Regions from separate parts of the Marinomonas sp. CT5 genome, predicted to be linked through region 1. Evidence: predicted binding sites of a transcription regulator. Region 1 holds the regulator's gene; the other holds the start of a gene.

Region 1 (8,325 bases):
TTAGACATGGGTAGCCTCACTTTGGTAGACCAATCCATTTTGCCGTGTTTTCGAAGCCAAGTCAGCACCGTTGATCGCCCTTGGATTCCATAGATTTTTTGAGCTTGCTTATAAGTCATGTCGCCTTTTTCGACGGCCATCACTATCTGTAATTTAAAGCCCATTGTGTAGTCACGTTGAGTACGCTTGCGCTTGGTATTACTTGATGTCCCCATAATAGGTCTCCTAGGTGTAAACCTATTTCAGGACGGGACAACTGATATAAAAAAGGCGACTTCTCTTCTTAAAGAGGTCGCCTTTTTTGTGGCATCAATGATCTGATAGAAAAAAATCACAATGCTTAGGCAAAGAGGATGATCGTGAAAAAAAGAGGCATTTCTATAAAAAGACTGGGCTTTATGAAGTGGCAGGCCTATATTTAAAGTCATAGAACAGGGATTAGGTGTTGCTATGAAAATTCAATTACTCGTGATCATTGCCGTGTTAGCCTCGTCTTTATTGACGATATCTCAGCGCGCCAATGCTCAAGAAGTGAATCAATTCAGATGGCTAGAACCTAACTTGGAGCAATTATGCGATGATTCTGTCTTAGCTGACTTAAACAACGAAGTAGACGATGACGCTGCTTTGTATTTTTCTCTCAACGCAGCCACAACACCTCCTATTTCCATTCTTTTTCCAAATCATCACTTACTAGTCACGTCAGCCGCTGATAACAACGGCAACCCAAGAGCACCACCAATTTCATCGATATAAATCGCCAAAATTCAATCCATTTTTATATCGAGGAATTATCATGAAAACCTTAACTTATGTTTCAACAAAAGATGTGAGTAATTTGACTTGGCCTATTACAACCGAGGATATAAACCTTTATTCTCCAGCATTAACTGTTTTTACCGATTTTCGCACTACTGGACCACGCGTTATAGAATCCAGTACACGCGCTGATGAGCTTGTTCAATTAATGCGCAAAGAACACGTACGAATGAAAATCGTAGTGGATACCAACAACCAATTTATAGGTGTTGTCAGTCTTGAAGACCTATCCGAAGATGTATTCATCAAGCATGTTGCTAATGGCTTTAAGCGCTCAGAATTAATGGTTTCTGACCTAATGAGAGGCAAAGAAGACCTACTTGCTTTGTCTTATGCCTCTTTAAAAAAATCCGATATAGAATCACTTTTATTTAGCCAACGAAACAACCGACTACAACACTTATTGGTCATTGATGAGCATAGCAAAGCCATTAGTGGTTTGATTTCATCAAATGACATTGCGCGCCAGTTAAGATTGGATATCGATATTACTTTTTCAAGCTTTGCTTACCTCTATGAAAGCGCAATCATAGGCCAAAGAAACCAACCCAAAAAGCTAAGAGTCGCCTAACGCTTAGCTTGCTATAAGTTTGAAAAGCTCAAACAACACGGCTGTTTGGGCTTTTTTAAGCTTATTTTTTCTCGATCCAATAATAATAGATATTGTCATTTTGCTCTTGCTTAAGGAGCTTATGACCAAGGAATTGACAAAATTTTGGAATGTCTCTAGTTGTAGACGGGTCAGTAGCAATGACCTTTAAAACATCTTTGGCCGCTATTTTACGCATTTCAACATGAAGCATCATGACGGGTTCTGGACAAAGTAAGTCTGTTGCATCAAGCACGGCTTGGTGTTCCATAGAATTTCTCTCTAGCTAAGTGTTTTTTAAGCCAAGCGTCAGTATGGCTGGCAATCTCTAAAATAGTGTCATCAATCGTTCTATTGTATTTTTTTAAGGTTTTAAAGTCATGATCTGCACCCTCGACCCAAATAATATCCACGTTATCTGGGAGTGTTTGCCGACTAACCCAATCATATGAGCCAAGTTGGTCGCGTGTGCCTTGAATAATAAGGCATGGAACCTTCATATCTTGTAGAAACGAAAGTCTATGTTTTTCTGACTTTCCTGCTGGATGGAAAGGAAAGCCAAAGCAGATAACAGCCTTGACCATTGAATGATGAGTCAATTGAGTGGCTACACGCCCTCCCATGGACTTGCCTGCCACAATACAGGCATTTTCATCCTGAATATAACTCTCGTATTCTGGAATCAACGTATTAAACCTAGGGGGCGGCCTTTTTTTTCCTGACACTTCTTGCTGTTGCATATAGGAGAAAGTAACAGGAGTAACAACATAATGTTGCTGGACTATAGCCTTAGATAATTTTTGTAAAAAATCATTGTGGTGGCCAGCACCAGCACCATGGGCAAAGTATATAGGAAGTGAAGTCATTAGATTGTATTCAAAACGGCTATTAGACCAGATTTGATAAAGGGTTAGAAGCGACTAATACTTAAGCGCTTTTGCTTTGCAGTATGCTAATTCTTGATCTGTGTCAGCAAACATCCAAGACCTAACGTGTAGACTACTATTAGAAAATTTAATAGGAACGCATCATCATGATCTGGGACTCCTCACTTATCGCTAAATACGACCTGTCTGGGCCTCGTTATACTTCTTACCCAACAGCGCCACAATTTAATTCCGGCATTAGTAAAATTGCATTAATTGATAAAATGCTAACGCCTTCACAAGCCCCTATTAGCTTGTATTTCCATATTCCATTCTGCGCCCATCTTTGCTACTACTGTGCCTGCAATAAAATAGTAACTAAGCAGTATGAAAAAGGTACTGAGTATGTGGAATTGCTTGGTGAAGAAATGCGATTAAGAAGTCTTATGCTTGATCACACAAGAAAAGTAACTCAACTGCATTTTGGAGGAGGCACCCCAACCTTTTTAACTGAAGAGTTGTTTGAAGTCTTATTCAATACTATTGAGCAGCATTTCAATCTAGTTAACGATGGTAGCCAAGACTACAGCATTGAAATCGACCCAAGAGAAATCAGCAAGCCTAAACTTAAGTTGTTAACAGAAAAAGGCATAAACCGTATCAGCATTGGTGTGCAAGATTTTGACATCAAAGTTCAAGAAGCCATTCACCGTATACAACCCGTAGACATGGTCAGAAATCTAGTCGATGACGCTAGAGAGCTAGGTATTAAGTCAATTAACTTTGATCTCATTTATGGGCTTCCGTATCAAACAATAGAAGGCTTTAAAAAAACGCTTTCACAAGTAGTTGAGTTATCACCAGATAGAATTTCGCTGTTTAATTATGCTCATTTGCCTGATCGTTTTCGCGCGCAAAAGCGCATCACAGATGACAGCTTACCTATTTCAAGTTTGAAACTTGATTTACTGAAAATGAGTATTGAATACTTGATTGCAGCCGGCTATGAATACATAGGTATGGACCACTTCGCAAAACCAACCGATAGCTTAGTGATCGCTCAGCAAGAAGGTCAACTACAACGTAATTTCCAAGGTTATACCACTCATGCAGATACTGAGCTGATTGCATTTGGTGTTTCAGCCATTAGTGACTTAAATGGTGTTTACATACAGAACCATACTGACTTATCCGAATATAGAAGCCGCATAGAAAAGGGACAATTAGCGATAGCGAAAGGATATATTAGTGATCTAGATGATAGAATTCGTCATCAAGTTATAATGACGTTGATTTCGCAGTTTGCGCTCAACACAAGCGCAATTGAACAGAAATTTAATATTCATTTCTTTGACTATTTCTCTAATGAAGTGGAAAATCTAACTCCCATGTTGGAAGATGGGATGTTATTAATTGAACGTAGTGGAGTGCAGACCACGATTCAAGTCACACCAAAGGGTAGATTATTAATACGCTGTATTTGTATGGCTTTTGATAAATATCTCAATGGCGCCATAAAATACTCAAAAGTTATATAGATCGAGATCAGGGAGATAACATGTCAATGACACACACACAGTCACGTTTTAACAGTACACTTACATCACAATGCCAAAACTGTAGTTTAAGCGCCCTCTGCCTTCCTATTGCACTGGCTGACGAAGACATTAATAGATTAGATCAAATCATCGAGCGCAAAAAACCACTTAAGAAAGGTGAGTTTTTATTCAGACAAGGAGAGCCTTTTGACTCTGTGTTTGCTGTTCGTTCAGGCACGCTAAAAACCTTCAACATCACTTCTGTTGGAGAGGAGCAAATCACTGGTTTTTATTGCCCTAGTGAGTTGGTCGGTCTTAGTGGTATAGATTCAAGCGTCTACCCTGTTTCTGCCAAAGCTTTAGAAACCACTACCGTCTGTGAAATCCCATTCAGTCACTTAGAAGAGTTGTCCTCTCAGATTCCATCACTAAAGCACCAGATTTTTAAAGTAATGAGTCGAAAAATATCGGATGATCAGCAAATGATGGTATTGCTTGGCAAAAAGAATGCCGATGAGAAAGTCGCCTCTTTTCTATTGAATTTATCCAGCCGCTTTAAAAAGCGTGGTTATTCTGCCAGCTCATTCAGACTATCAATGTCTCGTGGTGAAATTGGTAATTACTTAGGCTTAGCTGTAGAAACCGTTAGTAGGGTTATCACTCGTTTTCAAAAAAATGAACTAATCCATGTTGATGGCAAAGAAATTGAAATAATTGATTTCGAAGAAATTCAAAAACTCGTTGGGGTTGCTAGCGATTGTGGTAAAATCGCCCACATTTGATTCATACAACGAGGCTATACTGTAATGCTTTACGACGATTTTTACGTTAAATCACTCATACAAACAATAGAAGACTGGCCAAAAAAAGGTATTAGCTTCAGAGATATCACCCCTATTTTCAGCGATCCAAAAGGGATGAGAATGGTTGTTGATGCCTATGTACATCGTTACATTGGCACAGACATTACTCATATTGCTTGTATTGATGCTCGTGGTTTTTTGATTGCAGCCGTACTGGCTTACGAACTGCAAAAACCACTAATTTTAGTACGTAAAAAAGGCAAGCTTCCCGGCAAAACAATCTCACAGAAATATGCCCTGGAATACGGTGAAGCTGAGTTAGAAATTCAAGAAGGTGCGGTTGAAGCTGGCGACCAAGTATTATTATTTGATGATTTGATTGCAACTGGTGGCACCCTTTTCGCTGCAATTGAGCTACTTACTCAACAAGGTGCAAATATAAAAGAAGTAGCTGCAATCATTGATCTTCCGGACTTAGGTGGAAGCCAAAAATTGAGTGACAGTAATATTTCTGTCTTTAGCCTTTGTGCTTACGAAGGGGATTAATATAGACCTAAAAAAGGTGGCAAGAGCCACCTTTTTATCTTTTCATGTAAATATTAGAAATCTACACTAGCGCCGACAGAAAACCCATTATTGGCTATTTTACGGCTGTCATCTTCATAAATAACTGTCGTTTTACCGTAACTAATAAACGCCCTAGCATTTCGCATGGTCATATACTCTGCACGTAGCTCGTAAACATACATGTGATCTAAGTTTTTAAAAGACAATACTTCTGGAGCATAATACAAAGAGCCAAAGATACTAAGACGGTTAGCTTCAGGAAGTGTATAACGATACCAGCCACCCAAAGCAAGCGCTACAGATATATCATCATCTGGCTCCAAGTCAGCATCAATACCATACAAACGCGCACCAAGACCTACTTGTAACGGACCACTAGTATCTGAATCTTCTACTCCCAATTCAATATGTGCAGCAGTAACACTCTCGTCCTTATCATAAGAAACACCTGCACCAATACCAAACGTCCCCATATTAAAGTTAACATCACTTTTAACGGTTTCATTTGTTAATGCAACACTGGCTGTAGACGCGTTAACCAATGATGATCCTAGTATTCCAGCAGTAAGCAATAGTGCTTTATTAGTCAAATTCATTTTTAATGATCCTATAATGAAATAATATTTAGTCTATCAAAGGCATCAGGTGACTGTTTTAATTCTTTAAAATTAAATAAATTATTGTCGGCCAGATGCGATGGCACGACATTCTGAATAGCGGAAAACATTGTTTCAGTTCGACCAGGAAATTCTTTTTCCCATTTTTGCAACATGTCTTTAACAACTTGCCTTTGTAGGTTTTCTTGAGAGCCACAAAGGTTACAAGGAATAATTGGATATTCTTTTATCGTTGCAAAGGCTTCAATATCATCTTCTTTGCAATAAGCTAAAGGACGAATGACAACATGTTTACCATCATCACTTAATAATTTAGGTGGCATTGATTTTAATTTTCCACCAAAAAACATATTTAAGAATAATGTCTCAAGAATATCATCCCTATGATGACCAAGTGCAATTTTGGTGGCTCCAATTTCTTCGGCAAAACCGTACAAAGAACCTCTTCTTAAACGAGAGCATAACCCACAAGTCGTTTTGCCTTCAGGCACTATCTCTTTAACAATGCTGTAAGTGTCTCGTTCCAAGATATGAAAATCAACCCCTATCTTTTTGAGATAAGCTGGCAAAATATGCTCTGGAAAGCCTGGCTGCTTTTGATCTAAGTTAACGGCAACAATACTGAAATTTATTGGTGCGCTTGACTGAAGATTCCGTAAAATCTCAAGCATGGTATAAGAATCTTTACCGCCAGATAAACACACCATTACCTTGTCACCTTCTTCAATCATATTGAAGTCAGAAATGGCCTGGCCAGTCAATCTACGAAGACGTTTTTGGAGCTTATTTAACTCCAGTTTTTCTTTAGGTCGAGTCGATAAATCCATCATAAGTACGCTATAAATAAAACGGCCCTATACTACTATAAGCATCTGATAATCGCATCAAAAATGGCATATATCAGAGGGAAATACACGTTATCGAATTAATCTTTGTGTGCACCTAGGTATTTTAAATCGTCAATTGCAGAATTTTTCGACAGTCTTTACAAATATACTCGACTCCCTTTTGAACTTTATTGTGACGCAGTTTGCTAAGTTCATGGCTCTTACAGGAGCAGTGGTATTGATAAACATTTTTGGGTTTTGGTACATCAAAGTTATGAGTTCTACTGGGATTAAGGCCGTATACTTTAAGCATTACTGCCTTCCACTCCTTACCATGTGGCCTGACTGTCGTACCATAAATCTGAAAAACAATAAGATGGGCTACCTCATGCGGCACAACCGTTTCTAGAAATTCGATAGGGTCCTGCTGATACATAAAGTGATTAAAACGCAGTTCATTTTTTTGTAAATGGGCAGTGCCTGCAGCCCTTCCCTTTTGTTTGAAATTACAACTAGCCCGCTTGAACTTTGTTGCGAAAAACTCATCTGCTCTATCAAAACAATCTTGAGTTTTGTCTTGAATAAGCTGTAAAGCAACTTGATTATTAGAAAACTCCATTTCCGGTGTAATTAGGGGCATAAGGCATCTACCTCATGAATCATTTCAATTAAAGGTTCGGCAAAGGCTTCAACACTTTTCTTAGGCAACCCTGTGAGACGACTAAGCGATGCCACCGAGTTAGGTTTATGCAGGCAAATCAACCTCAGTTGATTATCGCTTAAATCTACAGAGCCATAGGTATATTTCCAGGCAAGAATTTTATGCCAACTGACTTTATCTACAGTCAATTGGTCTTCATTAAGTATTGGATAATATTGCTCATTAGCAATTATGACGTGTGTTTTTCCCTGCAAAACGCCGCGGGCCTTTTCATTGATATGTACAGAAAAAGTACTGGAAGAACCAATCTGTATATACTCGAAAGCGAGTAAGTGACGAATGACAGACTTCCATTGGGTGTCGCCAAGTTCTTTTCCTTTGCCAAATAAGGACATAGTATCCGCTTTAATGGCTAAAACCTGTTTCGTTTTTTTTCCGAGCAAAATTTGAATGAGTACAGAGAACGGTTGCAAACCTTTTGTATGATAAATCAGTGACAATATTTTTTGACTGGCTATTGTCATGTTCTGCTCTGACTTATTTGAAAGGCATCTATCGCAATAATTACAAACAGGAATGATTTCATCAAAGTGGGACAATAAATTCTGACGACGACAACCACGCCCTTCCAGTATTTGAAATAAGCTAATCAGGCTTTTATGCTCTTTCTCTGAGTCTTTAGGCTGCAAGACAGCGAATTGTTGTGCTTGAAGCATGTCTTGCAAACCATATAAAAGAAGTGATTTAGCAGCTTTACCATCACGACCAGCACGACCAATTTCCTGAAAATAGGCTTCTGGGCTACTAGGTAAATCTAGATGTATAACAAATCTAACATGAGAAACATCAATTCCCATTCCATAAGCTGTTGTTGCAACCATAACGGTGCCTTGCTTATTAGCAAATTTGGCATGATTATTTTGCTTGTCCTCGTTAGACATTGCGGCGTGGTAGCTTAAACTAGCAATTCCGAGGTTATTTAACCAATAAGCAAACTCTTCAGACTTTTTTCTTGAACGGCAATAAATAATGCCGGTT
Region 2 (8,325 bases), 1.3 Mb from region 1:
GGAGCTTTGACGGCTCTCGTGACCAAAGCTGTTCCTTTACCGGCCGTATTTGTCATTGCTTTACCTATCGCTTTGTTGGTGAATTACCCAAATGTAAAGCTACAACAAGCTCGTATTAACGCTCATGGCCATGCGGCTATTTTGATGATCTCCATCATTTTTGCTGCTGGCGTTTTCACTGGGATTTTAAAAGGTTCTGGAATGATTAAAGCTTTAGCTACCTCTTTGGTCAGTATTGTTCCGGAAAGTCTAGGCGCGCACTTCCCACTTTTGACTGCGATTACTTCTATGCCAGCCAGTTTGATATTTGATCCTGACTCATACTATTTCGGTGTGTTGCCCGTGCTATCTCATGCGGCAGAAGCTCTAGGAGCGAGCGGTATCGAGGTTGCTCGTGGGGCATTACTTGGGCAAATGACAACCGGTTTTCCTGTTAGCCCTCTGACGGCATCGACTTTCCTATTGGTTGGTTTAGCTGGAGTAGATTTGGCGGATCATCAGAAGAAAACCATTCCATTGGCGTTCTTAGTGACTTTGGTGATGACGTTAGTTGCTGTGATTACAGGTGCATTGAGCATTTAAGCTGAAAGAGAGTAAGTTCCTCATTAGGGATTTGCTCTCTTTGTGGTGCGCTTATCCCGATGTTTTTCTAATACTTTATTGGATCTAATAAGAGCATGAATAAAATCAGAATAGGTTCTGGCGCAGGATACGCTGGAGATCGAATTGAACCAGCAGTTGAGCTGGCAAAAAAAGGTCAATTGGATTATTTGGTATTTGAATGTCTTGCAGAACGAACGATTGCGATCGGTCAGAAGCAAAAAAAACAAGACGCCACTAAAGGTTACAACGAGCTGTTAGAAGCGCGTATGCAAGCTGTTTTACCAAGTTGTTATGAGAATAATATACGTATCGTGACTAATATGGGCGCGGCGAATCCCATTGCTGCGGGGCAATTGGTGATGCGCGTTGCGAAAGAGTTAGGTTTAGCATCTTTTAAAGTCGCCGTGGTTACTGGAGATGATGTATTAACTGAGTTGCAACAATTGGATCTTATGTTGAACGAAGCGGGTATCGCAGTTTCTCAAAGTGGTAAAGATATTTTATCGGCCAATGCTTATATGGGCATTGACGGCTTAGTTGAGGCACTAGAAACGGGGGCCAATATGGTGATTGCTGGTCGAGTGGCTGATCCTTCTTTATTTCTAGCCCCCATGGTTCATGAGTTTGGTTGGTCTCAAGAAGATTGGCACAAATTGGGTAAAGGTACTTGCATTGGCCATTTGCTGGAATGCGCAGGACAAATAACCGGTGGTTATTTTGCCGATCCAGGGATAAAGAATGTGAGTGAGCTAGCCCGACTTGGCTTTCCTTTAGCGGAAGTTGATGCATCAGGCGATGCTGTGATAACCAAGGTTGAAGGTTCCGGTGGCGTAGTGTGTGAGGCAACTTGTAAAGAGCAATTGCTCTATGAAATTCATCGTCCAGATCAATATTTGACGCCCGATGTCGTGGCCGATTTTTCTCAAGTTTCTTTTCAGCAGCAAGGTGAAAACCGTGTTGCCGTAAAGGGAGCGAGTGGTTCTCCTAGAACTGAAACCTTAAAAGTGTCGGTTGGTTACAAGGATGGTTTTATTGGCGAAGGAGAGATTTCTTACGCTGGACCAAATGCGGTGGCCCGAGGTCAATTAGCGCTTGATATCGTAAAAGAGCGTTTTACCGTTTGCGGATTTGACCCGATAGAAGCCCGTTATGACTTGGTTGGGTTAAACGCACTGCATGGTGCAACTCGATCGGCTCAGAGTGACCCCTACGAGGTGCGTGCTCGTGTGGCTGTGCGTTGCTCTACCTTGGAGGATGCTATCTTTGTGGGAAACGAAGTGGAGACCTTATATACCAATGGACCGGCAGGGGGCGGTGGCGTGGCTAAGTCTGCCAAAGCGGTTTTGGCTATGGATTCTTGCTTGATTCCCCGAGATCAAGTGCTTGCAAACATTACCGTCTTAGAGGAGGGAGAATCATGAGGTTAAGGGAAATTGCTCATTCTCGCACCGGTGATAAAGGGAACATTTCTAACATCTCTTTGATTGCTTATGACATGAAGGATTATGACTTTATTAAAGAAGTCGTTACGGTAGAAAAGGTAAAAGAATGGTTTAGCGATATTGTCTTTGGAGAGGTTGTTCGCTATGAGTTACCAGCTATTGGAGCCTTGAATTTTGTGATGTATGAGGCATTAGGGGGTGGTGTGACTCGTTCTTTAGCGCTTGATATACATGGTAAGAGTTTGAGTTCTGCCTTGTTGGATTTGGTTATTTAGTTGATGTTTTCGCCTGCCACCAAGTTGGATGGCAGGTTTTTTTTATCCTCATATTCTTCTTTTCTGCCCTCTCTTAAATTTTACCAGACTAAACGTAATATCCCATTAAAAACTGTATTAATCCCCAAAATTTAGTACATTAAAAACGGTTTGTATGTCTTCTATTCTCTTGATCGTGGACTTTGTCCTAAGACAGTTTGTATGAATTTGGAATTATTATTTTCTATTGCGCCCTATCGTTGGGGATCCATAATAACAGCCATTTTTTGTGGTGTTATTGTTGGTTTAGAACGTCAGTTGCGAGGGAAGCCCGTTGGGATTAGAACCTCGGCGCTGATCGTATTGGGCACTTATGTGTTTATTGCTTCTTCGATGTTTGTCGCTGCTGACACCACGGATCCTTCACGGATTATTGGGCAAGTCATAACAGGCATTGGCTTTCTAGGTGCGGGTGTCATGTTATCAAAAGATGGTGCTGTCATTGGGGTGACCTCAGCGGCAACGATATGGGCTCTTGCGGCGATTGGTGTTTGCATTGCCATTGTTGACTCCTATGTGGCGATAAAGTTGTCCATTATTGTTGTTGCTATACTGTACGGCGTTGATATTCTTGAAGAGTATTCGTCGGCTTTTACTCGTGGAGTGCATTCTAAATTCAGTCGTTGGCGTAAGAGAGACTAAAATGTTATCAGGTTACCGAGTCAGTAGTGATCGTCAAGAAATGGATTTAGAGGCCATTCATGCTTTTATTTCAAGTACCTATTGGGCAGAGGGTATCCCTAAAGAAACGCTAAAAAAAGCGTTAGATAACTCATTGTGTTTTGGTGTATTTACATCGGAAGGTAAGCAAGTTGGTTTCGCGAGGATGATAACGGATCACGCGACCTTTGCGTATTTGGCGGATGTGTTTATTACAGAAGCTCATCGAGGTAAAGGCTTGTCAAAATGGCTGATGCAGGAAGTTCATAATCATCCTTCATTACAAGGTTTACGACGAATATTGCTGGCCACCAGAGACGCTCATAACCTCTACCAACAATATGGCTATGCACCTTTAAGCTCTCCGGCCACTTTCATGCAAAAATGGCAGCCAGACATTTATAAAAAATAGTTGATTCCGCCACTGTCATTAATTTCGCCCTTTATCTACGGAAATAAAGTTTTGTTTTCACTTTATATCGAGAAGAGGTTTTGTCTTTTTTAGTGTTGATGGTTGCGCCTCTGTCTTAGATTATGAAAAAAGACAAAATTCAGTAAGTGATCGCCTTGCACTGTGAACTGAGTAAATCAGACTGAACTATATGCTAGATTCATTGATTATATTGTGATGTGTTGGAAGGAGTTGTTTGATGAGTATAAAAAATAGGTTCATTGTATTTGGTGCTTTATTTTGTAGTTTGGTCGCGTTGCCTGCCACTGCTGCCACATTTGAGGTACCTCGATCTTTTGAAATTATGTATGTTGACCTCGAAAGTTCTTCGCAATTTGGTGATGATTTTAAAGTGGATGTTGGTGAAGGTATTCATCAAATTGTAGTACGTTTTAATAAGCTATTGCGCAGTGGTGGTGACACTGAAAGTTATCAATCGGAGCCTATTGTTCTTGATCTTAAGTTTGAAAAAAACACCTACCTGAGACTCAAAGCCCCTTACATATCAACAAAAAAACAAGCAGAGAGTAATGTTAACAAGCCACAATTTTCCATTATTGATGATATGAGTGGTAATGAAGTAAGTTATCATCAGCAAATGTTACCTGCTAAGTCTGGTTTACAAAATACCCGTGATTATGTTGCGGAGATTGAGCATTTAATGGCTAAAAATCCGTCTAATTTTAACACTCACTCTACGGCCAGTGATTCACCTGTTCCTGCCCCTGTGATTATGGATGACGATGTTGCTTTACCTATGATGAAGTTTTGGTATAACCGATCCGATGAAGCAACCCGCAAAGAAATGCGCATTTGGATAGCTGATAATATGTACAAGCCAAGTGTTGCGAATATTCAGTTAGAAATGTCCAAGTTTTGGTTTAATAAAGCCAATAAAGAAGAGAAAAAAGCGTTTCAAGTTTGGATTGTTCAATAATATTTCAACTCTTGGTAAGTAAGGGTAAAAAGCGTCCAATGTCCATGGACGCTTTTTTGACTATTTCAATTATGTGTGTGCTGTTGTGTTTGAACGAGCAATTTTTTGATTGAATTTGTCGTTGACCCAAAGTGCCAATAATATAATCCCACCGCCGATAGTAAGGCGGACAATGTCGGCATCTCTGTTCCAGAAAATGATATTTACTACTATACCAGCTGGGATAAGAAGGTTGTTGGCGACAGCTAATGTGCCGATATCAACCATGGTCGCGCCTTTATTCCAAGCAAAATAGCCTAACCCAGAAGCCACGACCCCTAAGTAGATTAAAATAGACCACTGAAGCGTGGTTGTTGGAAGTTTATCTGGATTTCCTAATGCTAGATAACATGGAACCACAACGGCTAATGCGCCAAGAAAAAACCATCCAAATACTGTACGTTGTGGAAGATCTGGGCGTTCTTTTGCGATGACGCGTTTGTAACCAACTTGTCCTGCGGCGAAGCAAACGTTGGCTCCTTGAACAATTAACAAACCTTTGATAAAGCCTTCATCTATTCCTTGATAACGAATAGCCACTGCTCCAAGAATGGCCAAAACGGCACTGATTGCAAAACCTATATTTAAACGGCGATCCAGCATGTCATTAATCAAGGTAACATACAGTGGCGTCATCACAGTAAAAAGTAAGACTTCCGGAACTGACAAGTACAAGAAAGACTGATAATAAAAACCGTACATGATTCCGAGTTGTAACGCCCCACATACCATTAATTTAAACGCCACATTAGCTTCAATTTGGCGAAGTTTAAGAAATGGTAAAAAGACGACTGTAGCAAGCGCTACACGCATTAATACAGAGAACCAAGCATCGACTTGACCTGCTAGATAAACTCCAATCAAGCTAAAAGAAAACGCCCACAGAATGGTGACAGCAATAAGTATTGGCATGTGAATATTTCCAAGTAAAAATTTTCGTAGAGTTTACCGACTAATTGCGTCATGGTAAAACAGTTTACTTTTATATTTTTTTCAGTTTACTAGTGTTTTATTTTTGTCCTTTTTTGCTATGGGTCTTTTTATCTGCAATATTGGCTGAAAAGTGATTTTATTTAGAGAGTTTGGGTTTTATTGATTTAGTTTGTAGGTGAACAGTATTACTCCTTTGAGGGGCGTAAAACCTTGATCTAGATTAATAATTTTATATCTCACCCTGTTACCTTTTTTGACACAGATATTTTGTTTGATCTCAAAAAAGGAAACGATTATGAAAGCTTTACTTCTTCCTGCCGCTGCTCTGGTTTCTGCACTTTGCTCACCTATGGTGTTAGCTCATAATGCGGGCGATTTTTTTGTTCGTGGTGGTTTAGCGACAGTGATGCCAAACGAAAGTAGTGATTACGTTACAGGTTCAGATGAATTAGAAATTAATAATGATACTCAAGTGGGGGTAACTTTTACCTACATGTTGACAGAGCAGTTTGGTGTCGAGTTGTTAGCGGCGACACCTTTTACTCATACTGTGTCAACTAAAAGTTTGGGTGATGTTGCCGAGGTCTCACATTTGCCGCCTTCGGTAATGGCACAATATTACTTTGGTAAAGCTAACAGCCAAGTTCGTCCTTACGTGGGGGCAGGCTTAAATTACACTGTCTTCTTTGATGAAAAAGCTAAAGGTACTGTTGTTACAGATGTGGATTTAGATAACTCTTTTGGTTTGGCGGCTCAAGTCGGTGTTGACGTTAACTTTGCTGAGAACTGGTTTGCCAATGCGTCGCTTTGGTATATGGATATTAATACAGATGTTCATACTAATGCTGGAACCTTTGATACTGATATTGACCCTATTACCTTTATGGCTGGTGTGGGTTATACCTTCTAAGAAGGTGTCGTTGAAAATAGCGAAGGCTTTAATCTTAGGATTAAAGCCTTTTTTATTGTGCTATTTCTGTAGGTTAAGGTAGGATTTTTAAATTTAGAATTATTCTGGAAAACCATGTCCTTATCTTTTATTGCTGAGTTTGAATCTCTTTGTCTGTCCTTTCTAAAGAGCCAAGAGCAGGCGGATGCCGCCCATGACATTGCTCATATTAAACGAGTAGTTAAAGTCGCCAAACAATTAGCGAGTGAAGAAAATGCGAATTTGGCTATCGTGATACCTGCGGCTTATTTGCATGATTGTGTCTCTTTACCTAAAAATCATCCTAATCGTCATTTGGCTTCCACATGGGCTGGTGAGAAAGCCATAGAATTTTTAGTGTCAGTTCATTACCCCAATGAGTACCATCAAGCGATTTATCATGCCATTCAAGCTCATAGTTTTAGTGCCAATATTAGAGCTACAACCCTCGAAGCGAAAATAGTACAAGACGCAGACCGTTTGGACGCATTGGGAGCCATTGGTATTGCCCGTTGTATGCAAGTAAGTGGTGCCCTCAATCGTGCTTTGTATGCAATAGAGGACCCTTTTTGTGAGAAGCGAGAACCTGATGATGCTTTGTATTCGATCGATCACTTTTTTACTAAATTATTCACAATAGCCGATAGCTTGAACACGCCCTCGGCTCAGTTAGAAGGGAAAAGGCGAGAGGCCGTGATGCACGATTTTTTGAATAGTTTGGCATTAGAACTGTAACTGGATGAGTGTCTATTTTGGACTATTGATGGCGTCTAAATTATTGAGCATTTTTGTGCCTATCTTTAAGAATATCTGCAGCTCATCATCGCTCACATTCGCTCTCATTCCTTTTAGAATGGCAAGATCTGCGGCAGCCAATTGGTGGTAAAGGTTTAGGCCTTTATCTGTCAATAACAGAAACTGGCTGCGCTTATCATTTGGGTTGGGGCATTTGATTACTAATTCTTGGTTCATGACTTCTTGCACTAGTCGAGTTACTTGACCTTTATCCCTTCCAGTTGTATCGGCAAGGTAATTTGCCGTGCAGTTTTCTGTCTCATGAATTTGTTTCAATATCATAAAATACAAGGGTGAGAGGGTTAAGCCATTCCCTTTCATAGTATTTTTCATTGATGTCTTTAGTCCACCGATCGTATCCATAAAAAGGCTTTGTAGTTCTAATTCGTAATCTGGCATTGAGTCTTTCCTATTTGTCGACAAAGTCAACTATGGTGATTGTAGTTGACTTTGTCAATTTTAGTTGTCGCGATAGGAGGTTCTTTACCCTTCTTAATGACTTGGAACAATATTGGTTTTTCTGCTGGTTTTATATCGGCTTGGATTTCTTCATTTGCCTTGTGTGTTTTATGCATTGCGCCAATTGGTGGTGTGATTGCCTTTCTTGTGAATCGTCTTGTTGACTTGATTTTGACTAATTTGTCTTCGCTGAGAAAAAATGTAGCTTTTGGGGTGATCATGGCGGTAGTGATGGAGTCAATTATGGCGGTCGTAACCACTGTAAATTTACATGGTTTCATACAGCTAAGCGAATTAGTTAGTTTTTGGCTGACGACCTTTGTTTCCGCGCTACCTGCTGGATTGGTGATTTCGGTATTGATGTCTTTAGTAATTAAGCCTAAATTGGCGACTTTTTGGGCTAAACCTGCTTAAACACTGAAAATTAAGACAGTACGGCAACGGACTTTATTTGAGCAAAGAGGGTTTGACCAATTTCTAATTTTAGATGATGAGCGGATAAGGCGGTTATTTTCGCTAAAATTGGGGTGCTGCCTACTAACAAACGCACCATCACTAAGCTTGGATCTTTAGCGTCTTTTTGTAAATCATCAATTTGCACTGAAAGTCTATTGAGTATGCTTGAGTCATCCTGTGCACTTCGAGATAAGCTGACATCTTTCGATTGAATTCTTAATCTTACTTGGTCGCCTATTTTTTCATGACCTTTCTTGAAAGCGATGGTTTGGTTTTCAAAGCTAAGCCATGAAAGCCCCCATTTCTCT

The links. The regulator FNR, encoded in region 1, switches genes on or off when oxygen is low (the NO sensors DNR and NnrR bind a similar motif). The targets are predictions, from matches to a motif close to TTGATNTANATCAA.
Region 2: a site for FNR is predicted at 5,590-5,603, ahead of C0J08_RS05090 (OmpW family outer membrane protein). Genes of this name have one in related genera too.

The regions. Positions count from the first base shown of each region.
Region 1 is NZ_CP025572.1:2,359,687-2,368,011, reverse strand. Features, by position in the region: partial or broken gene C0J08_RS11110 (helix-turn-helix domain-containing protein) at 1-215, opposite strand, end outside; gene C0J08_RS11105 (hypothetical protein) at 451-756, shown strand; gene C0J08_RS11100 (CBS domain-containing protein) at 797-1,390, shown strand; gene tusA (sulfurtransferase TusA) at 1,452-1,679, opposite strand; gene C0J08_RS11090 (alpha/beta family hydrolase) at 1,657-2,274, opposite strand; gene hemN (oxygen-independent coproporphyrinogen III oxidase) at 2,442-3,812, shown strand; gene fnr (fumarate/nitrate reduction transcriptional regulator Fnr) at 3,833-4,594, shown strand; gene C0J08_RS11075 (adenine phosphoribosyltransferase) at 4,619-5,161, shown strand; gene C0J08_RS11070 (YfaZ family outer membrane protein) at 5,215-5,778, opposite strand; gene ttcA (tRNA 2-thiocytidine(32) synthetase TtcA) at 5,790-6,629, opposite strand; gene C0J08_RS11060 (SprT family zinc-dependent metalloprotease) at 6,751-7,266, opposite strand; gene C0J08_RS11055 (RecQ family ATP-dependent DNA helicase) at 7,257-8,325, opposite strand, start outside.
Region 2 is NZ_CP025572.1:1,066,489-1,074,813, forward strand. Features, by position in the region: gene C0J08_RS05055 (CitMHS family transporter) at 1-582, shown strand, start outside; gene C0J08_RS05060 (acyclic terpene utilization AtuA family protein) at 678-2,024, shown strand; gene C0J08_RS05065 (AtuA-related protein) at 2,021-2,320, shown strand; gene C0J08_RS05070 (MgtC/SapB family protein) at 2,522-3,001, shown strand; gene C0J08_RS05075 (GNAT family N-acetyltransferase) at 3,003-3,431, shown strand; gene C0J08_RS05080 (YccT family protein) at 3,670-4,407, shown strand; gene C0J08_RS05085 (carboxylate/amino acid/amine transporter) at 4,477-5,358, opposite strand; gene C0J08_RS05090 (OmpW family outer membrane protein) at 5,675-6,289, shown strand; gene C0J08_RS05095 (HD domain-containing protein) at 6,404-7,042, shown strand; gene C0J08_RS05100 (MarR family winged helix-turn-helix transcriptional regulator) at 7,055-7,501, opposite strand; gene C0J08_RS05105 (DUF2798 domain-containing protein) at 7,547-7,975, shown strand; gene modC (molybdenum ABC transporter ATP-binding protein) at 7,986-8,325, opposite strand, start outside.